One region of the Vibrio toranzoniae genome, then DNA from elsewhere that is predicted to be linked to it. Evidence: predicted binding sites of a transcription regulator. Region 1 holds the regulator's gene; each other region holds the start of a gene.
What was found. The regulator MetJ, encoded in region 1, represses methionine synthesis genes. The targets are predictions, from matches to a motif close to TTAGACNTNTANANGTCTAA.

Region 1 (4,150 bases):
TTGTTTTACCCGCTGCCGATACCACAACCAAGTCAGTGGTAGATGAGTATTCTCTAAGAATGTTGACCACGCGCTGGTAGCACTCAGGGTTGGCTAAACTGCTACCACCAAATTTATGTAGCTGGCGAAAGGTTGCCATTATTAACCCTCCCCTTCTACGATAAAGTGTTGTGTTTTTTCAAACGCTTGCTTGAGGTCATCAATCAAATCTTCTGCATCTTCAAGGCCAACAGAAAGACGCAGTAACTGTTGCGAAACCCCCGCTTCTGCTAATGCTTCTTCACCCATGGCACGGTGAGTCATCGACGCAGGGTGACAAATCAAGCTTTCCACACCGCCTAGTGATTCCGCCAAAGAAAATAACTCTAACTTATCGACAAAATATTTAAGTGCTTCAAAAGAGCCCGAAAACTCAAAGCTCAGCATTGAGCCAAAGCCCGATTGCTGCTTCTTCGCGATATCATGCCCCGGATGCTTAGAAAGGCTTGGGTGGTAAATAGTGCCCACCAGATCTTGTTGTTGCAGAGAAGCCAGGATTTCACGTGAACTCTCTTCGTGAACTCGCATACGCGCACCTAGCGTACGAATGCCACGTAGAGTCATGTAGCTATCAAATGGTGTGCCGGTCGCACCAATACAGTTTCCCCACCATGCTAGTTCTTCAGCGTGCTCTTCTGTTTTTGTAACTATAACGCCACCAATAACGTCCGAGTGTCCGTTGATGTACTTAGTGGTAGAGTGAATAACAAAGTCAGCTCCCAGCTCTAAAGGCTTTTGGAATACAGGCGTCAAAAACGTGTTGTCGACAGCAACCATAGCGCCCACTTCTTTCGCTTTACGACAAGTTTCTGCAATATCAACCACGCGAACCAATGGATTCGATGGTGTTTCGATTAAGATCAACTTTGGCTTAAGCGCGATCGCCGCGTCCAGTGCCGATTGATCCGATTGATCAACAAACAGAACTTTGAAGTCACCTTTTAGCGAGCGTGTATTGAATAGACGATAAGTACCGCCGTAGCAGTCGTGTGGTGCGATAATAAGATCATCGCCGCCTAAGAAAGCAGAAACCCATAAGTTTAGCGCCGAGGTACCACAGTTGGTGACAACCGCGCCTTTGCCCGATTCAAGCTCAAACAGTGCCGTCTCTAATAAACCTCGATTGGGGTTACCTGAACGAGTGTAATCGTACTTTGGCACTTCACCAAAAGCGGGAAACCCATAATTAGTCGAAAGGTAAATAGGTGGGACAACGGCATGGTGTTGCGTGTCTGACTCGATACCAGTACGTACTGCAATTGTTGCTGGCTTCCGGCTGCTCATAGGTGCTTCCTTACAAGTTTTGCGTCTGAGAATCACAGCTGCTTGTCGGCATTTTTCGGCTGTGTTAGATATATGTAATTCACTTTACTTTCATAAACGTGAGACGTCAACACTTCTAGACGTCCGTATGTCTTTGCTTATGGCAGTAAATCCCGCTAAAATCACCACTATTAATTTATTCTAACAACTAAAGTGATGAAGGTACGCAATGGCCGACTGGAATGGTGAATACATAAGCCCATATGCTGAGCATGGAAAGAAAAGCGAACAAGTAAAGAAAATTACAGTTTCTATCCCTCTAAAAGTGTTAAAGGTTCTCACTGACGAGCGTACTCGCCGCCAGATTAATAACCTGCGCCATGCAACAAACAGTGAGCTACTGTGCGAAGCCTTTCTACATGCGTACACAGGCCAACCACTACCAACGGATGAAGATCTCCGTAAAGACCGTCCAGACGATATCCCTACTGAAGTAAAAAGGCTGATGACAGAGATGGGGATCGAATTCGAAGCGTTTGACGAATAATAAAAACAACTCAGTCACCGCCTTTACTACTGATTCGTTATAGCGGCCCCTATTCATAACATCACTCACTATACTGCTTGCGAGTGGGCTGTGAGTGATAGATATAAAAAAACCGACTCCTAATGAGTCGGTTTTTATTATTCTTGCCCATAGCGAAACCGCTACAGAGAATCCACCACAGCGGGCTATTACGCCATATAGTTAGCTGGCATATCAATACGCGCAACGCCAGATTCAACGGCCGCTTCCGCTACCGCTTTTGCTACTCGAGGAAGCAGACGCGGGTCCATTGGCTTAGGAATGATATAGCTCTTACCAAACTCCAGCGCCGTCTCACCTGCTGCCGCTAATACTTCAGCTGGCACTTCTTCTTTCGCCAGTTCACGAATAGCATGAACCGCCGCCAGTTTCATCTCATCATTAATTTCGCTCGCACGCACATCTAGCGCACCACGGAAAATGAATGGGAAACAAAGTACGTTGTTAACTTGGTTCGGGTAATCACTGCGGCCTGTACCCATAATAAGGTCTTTTCGAACTTCATGAGCAAGATCTGGTTTGATTTCTGGATCTGGGTTTGAACATGCAAACACAATCGGCTTATCAGCCATTAGTGTTAGTGCTTCAGCTGGTAGTAAGTTAGGGCCAGACACACCCAAGAATAGATCCGCATCTTCGATAACATCTTCAAGAGTACGTTTGTCAGTGTTGTTTGCGAATAGTTCTTTGTACTCATTAAGGTCATCACGACGAGTGTGGATTACCCCCTTACGGTCCAGCATGTAGATCTTCTCACGCTGGGCGCCACACTTAATCAGCAGTTCCATACAAGCAACCGCTGCTGCGCCTGCACCTAAACAAACGATCTTACATTCTTCTAGTTTCTTACCTTGAAGTTCAATTGCGTTCAGCATACCAGCTGCTGTTACAATCGCAGTACCGTGTTGGTCATCGTGGAATACTGGAACATCACAACGTTCAATCAGGCGACGTTCAATCTCAAAACAATCTGGTGCTTTGATGTCTTCTAGGTTAATACCACCGAATGTATCTGCGATATTGGCAACGGTATCTACAAACTCATCGATTGTGCGGTGTTTCACTTCAATATCAATAGAATCTAAACCTGCAAAGCGCTTAAACAGTAACGCTTTACCTTCCATTACCGGCTTAGAAGCAATAGGGCCAAGATTTCCAAGACCAAGAATCGCCGTACCGTTAGAGATAACTGCAACCATGTTGCCTTTACCCGTGTATTTATAAACGTTATCTACGTTTTGTGCGATTTCGCGAACAGGTTCAGCCACGCCAGGGCTGTATGCAAGTGCTAGATCTTCTGCAGAATCTGCAGGCTTTGTCAGTTCTACGGCAATTTTGCCTGGAATTGGGAACTCATGATAATCAAGAGCTTGCTGACGAAATTGTTCTTGAGGCGATAACTCTTGAGAGGATTGGTCTTGTCGGCTGTCTTCAGACATAGGTGTAGGTTCCTAGGTTATTATTATTTGGGGGTCTTGTTCATGTTAATGGATGTACTTCAAAGTTCCTAGGTAGTTAAAGCCTCTGTCTCATTAAAAAACGAGATTTAACTACTAATAAGACCAGTGAGCAGTGGAAATTACTATTGCCTGTTGAACTTTCAAGCGAATTTCTAAATAGAAGTAGCGGAACGACCGTTGTGGAAAATTCGGATCAACGACCTATCATTTGTATTAATTGCCTACCTATTGAATAACTAGATAGCAGAGCAGTATCCATCATTTACTCAAATTATAGGCAACAAAAAAGGACACCTAAGTGTCCTTTTTCATGTCTAAATAGCGAGAATTACTTCTTGCTAGAAAGAGCACCGAAACGCTTGTTAAAGCGATCTACACGGCCGCCTGTATCTACGATACGTTGCTTACCTGTGTAGAATGGGTGACATTTGTCACATACATCTAGGTGAATACCATCTTTACCTAGAGTAGAGTTGAATTCGAATGTGTTGCCGCAAGAACAAGTTGCTGTTACTGCTTTGTATTCTGGGTGGATTCCAGCTTTCATGGGATAACCTCAAGTAGGCCGTGTCGCTATACGATTCTAAGCCGCACACCACACGTAGTTTAAAAAAGAAATAAAGACACCGCATTCGTACAAAAAAGTGACGAAGCCATACCTTTAAGGCGCAGTATAGTAATGAATCTATAAGACAGGATCAACCGATTTGATACATTTTTCGCCAATAGTGTCTTTATTTCTTTTGTTAACTGGCATGTTGGTTGAAATTCAAGAGCTCTAGTGACCTTCATTCGTTAACTC
Region 2 (4,150 bases), on a different replicon from region 1:
TAACTAAGATGGTATATGTTAAGTAGTATTTATCAAAAAATCAATAATAATTTACCGTAAAGCGATAAGTTATTATTGATTTTTATTTTTAACTGATTAGTATTGCTAAAAAGCTAATCAATTATAAGGTCTATCATGTCGAAACAATCCATCAGCAACTTTAGTCGTAAACTTCTTACTTTATTCTGGTTTTCTATAGTGTTTTCCGTTGTGCTGAATACTGTGTTTTGGTTTAGCGCTACGATGTTCAATGCAGAATGGTTTAATGCCAGTTTTCCGATTGAAGTTTCACTCCCTCTATCTACAGGGCGCTCTTTGATCGGTTACTTCCCTAGCATGATTTCTACAATGCTTACGGTGGCATTATTGTGGCAGTTAATTGTGTTATTTCGTTTGTACGAAAAGGGAATAATTTTTGAACTTCAGAACACTGAGTGCTTCAAAAAACTCAGCTATCTATTAATTGCTACGCCGTTTGTTGAACTTCTGATGGACGTACTTCTTAGCCTAGCTCTATCTTTCAACGATGGTAATTGGAACATGTCGTTCACAATCGACGATAGCGATATTACTATGATGATTATCGGTTTTATTGTGCGAGTAATTGCAGTTGTGATGGAAAAAGCAGCCGTTTTACAAGAAGAAAGCGAGCTGACAATTTAGTATGGCAATTATAATCAATCTGGATGTCATGTTGGCAAAGCGGAAGATGCGATCAAACGAGTTAGCCAAGCTCATTGGTATTACTGAACAAAACTTATCCGTTCTCAAAAATGGGCGAGCAAAGGCGGTCAAACTAGCGACGCTGGAAGCTATATGTACTCATCTAAATTGTCAGCCGGGAGACATTTTAGAATATGTACCGAATAGCCAAGAGGATTCACCATCGTGAGGTATTACTGGTAAAATTAATCTCAAAGGTGAGGAGTTTCAACACCTCTTCACCTTTCTCTACTTGAGCCACTATTGCTTTATCCACTATTGCCCCCGAAGCAGTCTATCTTTAACGTTGAAACGTATTCCTGTGCATTTCCGTATTAGTTTCTATCGAATCTTGTCCATATTTATAGTGAATATCAATTTATAGCTATTCACTCATTTCAACCATTAGAAAATAAGTATGCCTCACTAATAAGTAACAATACTTCACTTAATTTTTAACAAGCCTATTGACCCAATCACACTGTTCGATATTATGGACGTCTAGATATCTAAGTGTCTTTATTTTTTATATGGAGTGACCATGAGAAGCGGTAAAAAAATCACAATATTGTTACTGGCATTAACATTTGTATTGGGCGTAACAGGATGCGAGAAAAAAGACGAATCGATTATCAAAATTGGTGCAACGGTGGGTCCACATGCACAAGTGGTAGAGGCGGTCGCTAAAGAGGCAGAAAAGCAAGGGATTAATATTGAAGTGGTTGAATTTTCGGATTATATCACTCCGAATGCAGCGTTAAGTGATGGAAGTATTGATCTTAATAGCTATCAACATCAGCCGTTTCTCGATAACTATAACGATAATCACAACAGTAATTTAGTCTCGATTGGCCGTTCAATTTTGATGCGTATGGGAGTTTACTCTAACAAATACACTGCACTTGACGCGCTCCCTGAGAATGCTCGTATTGCTATCCCGAACGATCCGACTAATGGCGGCCGTGGGTTACTGCTACTTGAAGATGCAGGATTGATTTCGCTGAAAAAAGACGTTGGCTTTAGCGCCTCTTTGAAAGATATCGTCGCCAACCCAAAAAACATTATATTTGTTGAAGTAGAGGCTGCTCAACTGCCACGTACACTTGATGATGTAGATGCAGCAGCAATTACTATGAACTATGTGATGTCTTCTGGACTCGACCCGAAGAAGCAGGGGATTTACTTGGAACCCAAAAATGCGCCTTTGGCGGTAATGGTTGTTGCTGCACGAAATGAAGATAAAAACAAAAAAGTGTTTGAAACAATCCTCTCGATTTATCACTCTCAAGAAATTAATGACTTCTTAGATACTACCTTTAAAGGCACCATCGAAGCGGCTAATTAAGCCAGACAGCAAAGCCCACCTAATTGTGTAGCAAAGCCGGGTAAGTCATGAGTGACTGGTCGATAGTTGTACAGTGAGGGTAGGTATTGTTAGTAAGCAGAGCATGTGTCTAATGATCTGCTTGCTATCTCATTTGTAAATGGTTGGATTCAGAGTCGCTATTTAATCATGTCAGCAACATTTGCGATTAAACGACCAAGCTCCTCCCATTTTTCGTCATCGATAAGATCTGACGGGAGCATCCATGTTCCGCCACAGGCAAATACGGCAGGAAGGGCTAGATAGTCATTGACATTTTTAGGGCTAATCCCGCCCGTTGGCATAAAGCTTACAGGATAAACCGCTGTGAGTGCTTTTAACATATCCACCCCGCCTGAAGGCTCAGCTGGAAAGAATTTTAATGTATCGAGGCCGAGTTCTATAGCTTGTTCAACAAGGCTAGGGTTATTGACGCCTGGTACGATTTGTACGCCACGCTGCTGACAGTATTTGATGGTTGTTGGATTTAGTCCTGGGCTTACCACGAAATCGACACCAGCTTTTATTGACTCGTCTACTTGCTGAGTGGTGATTACCGTCCCTGAGCCGATTAGCATGTCTGGGTAAGCTTTGCGCATATTTTTAATCGCTTGTGGCGCGGCTGGAGTACGAAAAGTCACCTCAGCGCAAGGAAGACCATTCTCAACGAGAACTTTTGCGAGCTTACCCGCTTTACTTGCATCTTTAATTGTAATTACAGGGACGACTTTTATATCACTTAAACGTTGTTTAACAGTTGTCATGGTTTGTCCTTAATCTAATCGAAGTTTGTCGAAATAATATGAATTAAAAAATGCCCTAACGCTATGATTAAATGCCATTTTTATTTAGAGTTGAACTCTGTTTATACTTAGGGATACTGACTAAATGCATACTTGGAATAATGCGATAAAAACAGCACTTGAACCTTTGGCAAATAGTGACAAAGCACCACAGATGCAAGCTTACATGCGTCACCGGTTTCAATTCTATGGAATTCAGGCAACACAAAGAAGAGAAGTTTTGAAGCCTCTTTTTGCAAAAGAACAGCTCCCCAATATCGATGATTTACCTCGTATTATCAGAGAGCTATGGTTACTTCCTGAAAGGGAGTTCCAAATGGTTGCTGTCGACTTACTCATTAAACGCAAAAAGCAGCTTCCAGAAACATTCTTAGCTGAAGTCGAGTGGTTGATCATAACGAAATCATGGTGGGACACAGTTGATTTACTTGCTTCACACATTGTTGCCGCCCTGCATATCAACCATACTGCTCAAACTCAAGATTATATAAGCCGTTGGCGCGTCTCTGATAATATCTGGTTAAGGCGGTCCGCATTGCTTTATCAATTAAAGTTCAAACAGCAGACTAACGAAAGCCTTCTTTTTGAAGTAATCAAAGAAAATCAGGCTGATGAGGAATTCTTTATACAAAAAGCGATAGGTTGGGCATTACGAGAATTCTCGAAAACTAACGCAAATTCTGTGGAGTCGTTTATTGACCAGCAAAACATTCAAGGGTTGGCAAGGCGAGAAGGACTGAAATGGCTGAATAGTGATGATTAGTTTCAATCCTTCATATCTCAGTCTTGAGATGATTTCCCTGATTCTTCGACCTAGATTGAATACTTGTCCCTCAGGGCCAATCACCTTATGCTTTTCACCAGTCAAATATTGAGCAATGCCAGCGAGGATTCACTGGCATTGCTACTAAATGTAATGACTGACCCCTTACCGTGTCATACATGAATAATCTAATGATCCTGAGACCTTATCAACTTATCCTTGATTACTCTGCTTGTAACGGTCAAAAATAACAGCGGCTAGTAATATGATGCCTCGGACGACATATTGAGAAAACGGTGACATGTTAAGCAGGTTCATCGCATTTTCTACCGTTCCCAGAATCAATACCCCAGCAATAACATAGGACACTTTGCCTATGCCACCTTTGAGAGATACTCCCCCGAGTACACAAGCTGAAATGACGACCAATTCGAAACCTACGGAGGTCATTGGTTGACCACTTGTCATACGCGCTGCCAAAATAACCCCAGCAAGCGCTGAGATTAACCCTGATACGGT
Region 3 (4,150 bases), 600 kb from region 1:
GAGTCCCGTCCACTCCGCCACTTATTCGATCACCTCGCCTAGTGCGAGGTTTTTTCGAATTTGAAGTAAGATAAAATTTTAGGGGTGTAGCTCCAATTGGCAGAGCAGCGGATTCCAAATCCGCGTGTTGGGAGTTCGAATCTCTCCACCCCTGCCATATTTAAGGCTCTAGCAGAAATGCTGGAGCCTTTTTACTTTTTGGTTTTGAAACATGTCATTACAGAGCAGCGGGTTCCCCGACTAACCAAAACAGCGCGTGTTGGGAGTTCGAATCTCTCCACCCCTGCCATATTTAAGGCTCTAGCAGAAATGCTGGAGCCTTTTTTACTTTTTGGTTTTGAAACATGTCATTAGTAGAGCAGCGGATTCCCCGACTAACCAAAACAGCGTGTGTTGGGAGTTCTAGCGTTTAGACCACATAGGCGCCTTTGATTGTTCTTATCATCTCTGTATATCTTTCATCTTGAGCTTTTACACATATATTTTGTTTTGATTGTGGAAAAACTTGGAGTGGTTAGTTTTTAGCAGGCACAAAAAAAGGCCACCTAAATTAGGCAGCCTGATTTCATATTTTTAGATGTTAATCTAGCTCTTTCTCAGCTTGTTTCGCCTTCTCTATCATTGGAGTAATGGTTGAGCCTTGAACTAGAATAGAGAACACAACAACGGCATAGGTCATGACGAGTATGATCTCTTTTACATCGATGAGCTTCTCTTCAACTACCCAGATACCAGAAGGGATTGAAAGTGCCATTGCTAGAGCCAAGCCACCACGAAGCCCACCCCAAGTGAGAATGTTAATTGACCATGGGTTATAAGTTCTAAAGCGTTTAAATCCGACATAGGATAAGAAAACACTTAGGTAGCGAGCGCTTAATACGAGGGGGACAGCGAATGCCATTAAGATCCAATCCTCTTGATGGAACTTAAATAGCAACATCGACATACCAATTAATAAGAATAATACGCCGTTTAAAAATTCATCTATCAGCTCCCAGAAATGGTCTAGATGATCCTCACTCTCTTTTGAAAAGCCAATGAACCTTGTCCAGTTTCCTATCATGATTCCAGAGACTACCATTGCTAATGGCCCCGATACGTGTAGGACCTCTGCGAAGGCATAGCCCGCAGTTGGTATGCCGAGCGTTAGCAGTAATTCCATTGAGTGATCATCGGTATTGCTGATTAGGTAATGGAACAGTAAACCTAAAGCAAAGCCATAGACGATACCGCCAATAGCTTCTTGGACAAATAGCATGGTTACGCTACCTACCGTTGGCGCTTCTGTGCCGAATGCGATGGTAAATAGGGTTACGAAGATGACTAAGCCAAAGCCATCATTAAATAGAGATTCTCCCTCGATTTGAGTCGAGATTCGTCTTGGAGCGTCAAGTTTCTTTACTATCGCTAACACTGCTATTGGATCGGTTGGAGAGATTAAAGACCCAAAGAGTAAGCAATAAATCAGGTCAAATTGAATACCGATGAATTGACAGAATCCATAGAGCACAAAGCCGATAAAGAATGTTGAAAATAGCGTAGCACCAAGTGCGAGGACTGTTATTTCCCACTTCTGGTCTTTTAGATTCGGTAATTTAATCCCCAAACCGCCAGCAAAAAGTAAGAAGCCTAGTATTCCTTTGAGTAGGAAGTCTTCAAAGTTGATACTGGCAACGGTTTCTGAGGCGATGTCAGCCAATTGGAACCAATTATTTTGTCCTGCAATGATAATTAATAGAGATAAAATCATTGAGCCAGCAGTAATGGCGATAGTTGTCTGCATTTTACCAATTTTACTATTGACGAAAGCAATCAGCATGGCTGCTGCAGACAAGAAACATAAGGTGTAGTAAACCGACATTGGGATTCCAATATGTAACAAAGTATAAACGTGAATTTTCGTTGTCTCATGCTCAAATAGCAAACACTTTTTGTTATTAGTCGGTAATCAATTACCTGTTTTAGACGTCTAGACTCCTTTTTAATGTGTGATAGGATGGAGAGATAATTAAAGGAATGAGGTTGTACCGTGGGAAGTAATGTAAGGCAAAAGATTGAAGCTTTGTTGAAGCAACGAATTTTACTGATTGATGGTGGCATGGGTACCATGATTCAGGACTATAAATTGGAAGAACACGACTATCGTGGTAAACGTTTCGCTGAATGGCATAGTGATTTAAAAGGCAACAACGACCTATTGGTACTTACGCAGCCTAATCTTATCAAAGATATCCATGAAAAATATCTGGAAGCAGGGGCGGATATCCTTGAGACCAATACCTTTAATGCTACAACCATCGCTATGGCTGACTACGATATGGAAGGTCTTAGTGCAGAGATTAACTTTGCTGCTGCTAAGTTGGCTCGTGAAGCCGCTGATAAATGGACAGCAAAAACCCCAGAAAAACCTCGTTTTGTCGCGGGTGTATTAGGTCCAACCAACCGAACTTGTTCTATCTCCCCGGATGTGAATGACCCCGGTTACCGTAATGTTAGCTTTGATGAACTTGTTGAAGCTTACTCTGAGTCCACTCGTGCTCTTATCAAAGGCGGCTCAGATCTTATTCTTATCGAAACCATCTTCGATACGTTAAACGCTAAAGCCTGTTCTTTTGCTGTTGAATCTGTTTTTGAAGAAGTCGGCATTACGCTTCCTGTGATGATTTCCGGAACTATAACGGATGCATCAGGCCGAACGCTTTCAGGACAAACGACGGAAGCATTCTACAACGCCCTTCGTCATGTTAAGCCTATTTCATTTGGTTTGAACTGTGCATTGGGCCCGGATGAACTACGAGAGTATGTCAGCGAGATGTCTCGTATCTCTGAATGTCATGTTTCTGCTCATCCTAACGCTGGTTTGCCTAATGCCTTTGGTGAGTATGATCTTTCACCAGAAGAGATGGCAGAGCATGTTAAAGAGTGGGCGGAAAGTGGCTTCTTGAATTTAATTGGTGGCTGTTGTGGTACCACGCCCGAACATATTCGCCAGATGGCTGAGGCTGTAGAGGGGTTAACACCGCGTCAGTTGCCTGACCTACCTGTGTCGTGTCGCTTATCCGGTTTGGAACCTCTGACAATCACGAAAGAGTCTTTATTTGTAAACGTGGGTGAACGTACTAATGTTACTGGTTCTGCACGCTTCAAACGCTTGATCAAAGAAGAGCTTTACGATGAAGCGTTGAGTGTTGCTCGAGAACAAGTAGAAAACGGTGCACAAATCATCGATATCAACATGGATGAAGGGATGCTAGACGCAGAGGCGTGCATGGTTAAATTCCTGAACCTATGTGCTTCTGAACCAGAGATCTCGAAAGTACCTGTCATGGTCGACTCTTCCAAGTGGGAAGTTATCGAAGCTGGCCTGAAATGTATTCAGGGCAAAGGTATTGTTAACTCTATCTCCTTGAAAGAAGGCAAAGCGAAGTTTGTCGAGCAAGCTAAATTGGTTCGCCGCTATGGTGCAGCAGTAATCGTGATGGCTTTTGATGAAGTTGGCCAAGCCGATACTCGAGAGCGTAAAGTCGAGATCTGTACTAACGCTTACCACATCCTTGTTGATGAAGTGGGTTTCCCACCTGAAGACATTATTTTTGACCCGAACATCTTCGCGGTTGCGACGGGTATTGATGAGCATAACAACTACGCGGTCGATTTCATCGAAGCAGTAGGGGATATCAAGCGTGACCTCCCTCATGCGATGATCTCTGGTGGTGTATCGAATGTGTCGTTCTCATTCCGTGGCAACAACTACGTTCGTGAGGCAATCCACGCAGTATTCCTATATCACTGTTTTAAGAATGGTATGGATATGGGCATCGTAAACGCTGGTCAGTTAGAAATTTACGATAACGTTCCAGAAGACCTACGTAATGCTGTTGAAGATGTTGTACTGAACCGTCGTGATGATTCGACCGAACGCTTGCTTGATATGGCAACCGAGTACCTAGAGCGAGCAGTGGGGAAAGTTGAAGATAAATCAGCTTTAGAATGGCGAACTTGGCCTGTAGAGAAACGATTAGAGCACTCTTTGGTGAAAGGTATTACCGACTTTATTATTGAAGATACCGAAGAAGCTCGCGTTAATGCTTCTCGTCCTATTGAAGTGATTGAAGGCCCTCTAATGGACGGCATGAACGTTGTAGGTGAC

Region 2: the regulator MetJ is predicted to act here: its motif matches at 1,196-1,215, upstream of OCU50_RS20055 (MetQ/NlpA family ABC transporter substrate-binding protein).
Region 3: the regulator MetJ is predicted to act here: its motif matches at 1,962-1,981, upstream of metH (methionine synthase).

The regions. Positions count from the first base shown of each region.
Region 1 covers NZ_AP025514.1:2,894,494-2,898,643, forward strand. Annotated here, with positions in the region: gene OCU50_RS13170 (bifunctional aspartate kinase/homoserine dehydrogenase II) at 1-139, opposite strand, end outside; gene OCU50_RS13175 (O-succinylhomoserine (thiol)-lyase) at 142-1,323, opposite strand; gene metJ (met regulon transcriptional regulator MetJ) at 1,532-1,849, shown strand; gene OCU50_RS13185 (malic enzyme-like NAD(P)-binding protein) at 2,038-3,327, opposite strand; gene rpmE (50S ribosomal protein L31) at 3,677-3,895, opposite strand.
Region 2 covers NZ_AP025515.1:1,280,884-1,285,033, forward strand. Annotated here, with positions in the region: gene OCU50_RS20045 (DUF2975 domain-containing protein) at 136-663, shown strand; gene OCU50_RS20050 (helix-turn-helix domain-containing protein) at 665-892, shown strand; gene OCU50_RS20055 (MetQ/NlpA family ABC transporter substrate-binding protein) at 1,244-2,047, shown strand; gene OCU50_RS20060 (bifunctional 4-hydroxy-2-oxoglutarate aldolase/2-dehydro-3-deoxy-phosphogluconate aldolase) at 2,206-2,829, opposite strand; gene OCU50_RS20065 (DNA alkylation repair protein) at 2,954-3,631, shown strand; gene araH (L-arabinose ABC transporter permease AraH) at 3,845-4,150, opposite strand, start outside.
Region 3 covers NZ_AP025514.1:322,817-326,966, forward strand. Annotated here, with positions in the region: tRNA gene OCU50_RS01515 (tRNA-Asp) at 1-20, shown strand, start outside; tRNA gene OCU50_RS01520 (tRNA-Trp) at 81-157, shown strand; gene OCU50_RS01525 (cation:proton antiporter) at 581-1,861, opposite strand; gene metH (methionine synthase) at 2,030-4,150, shown strand, end outside.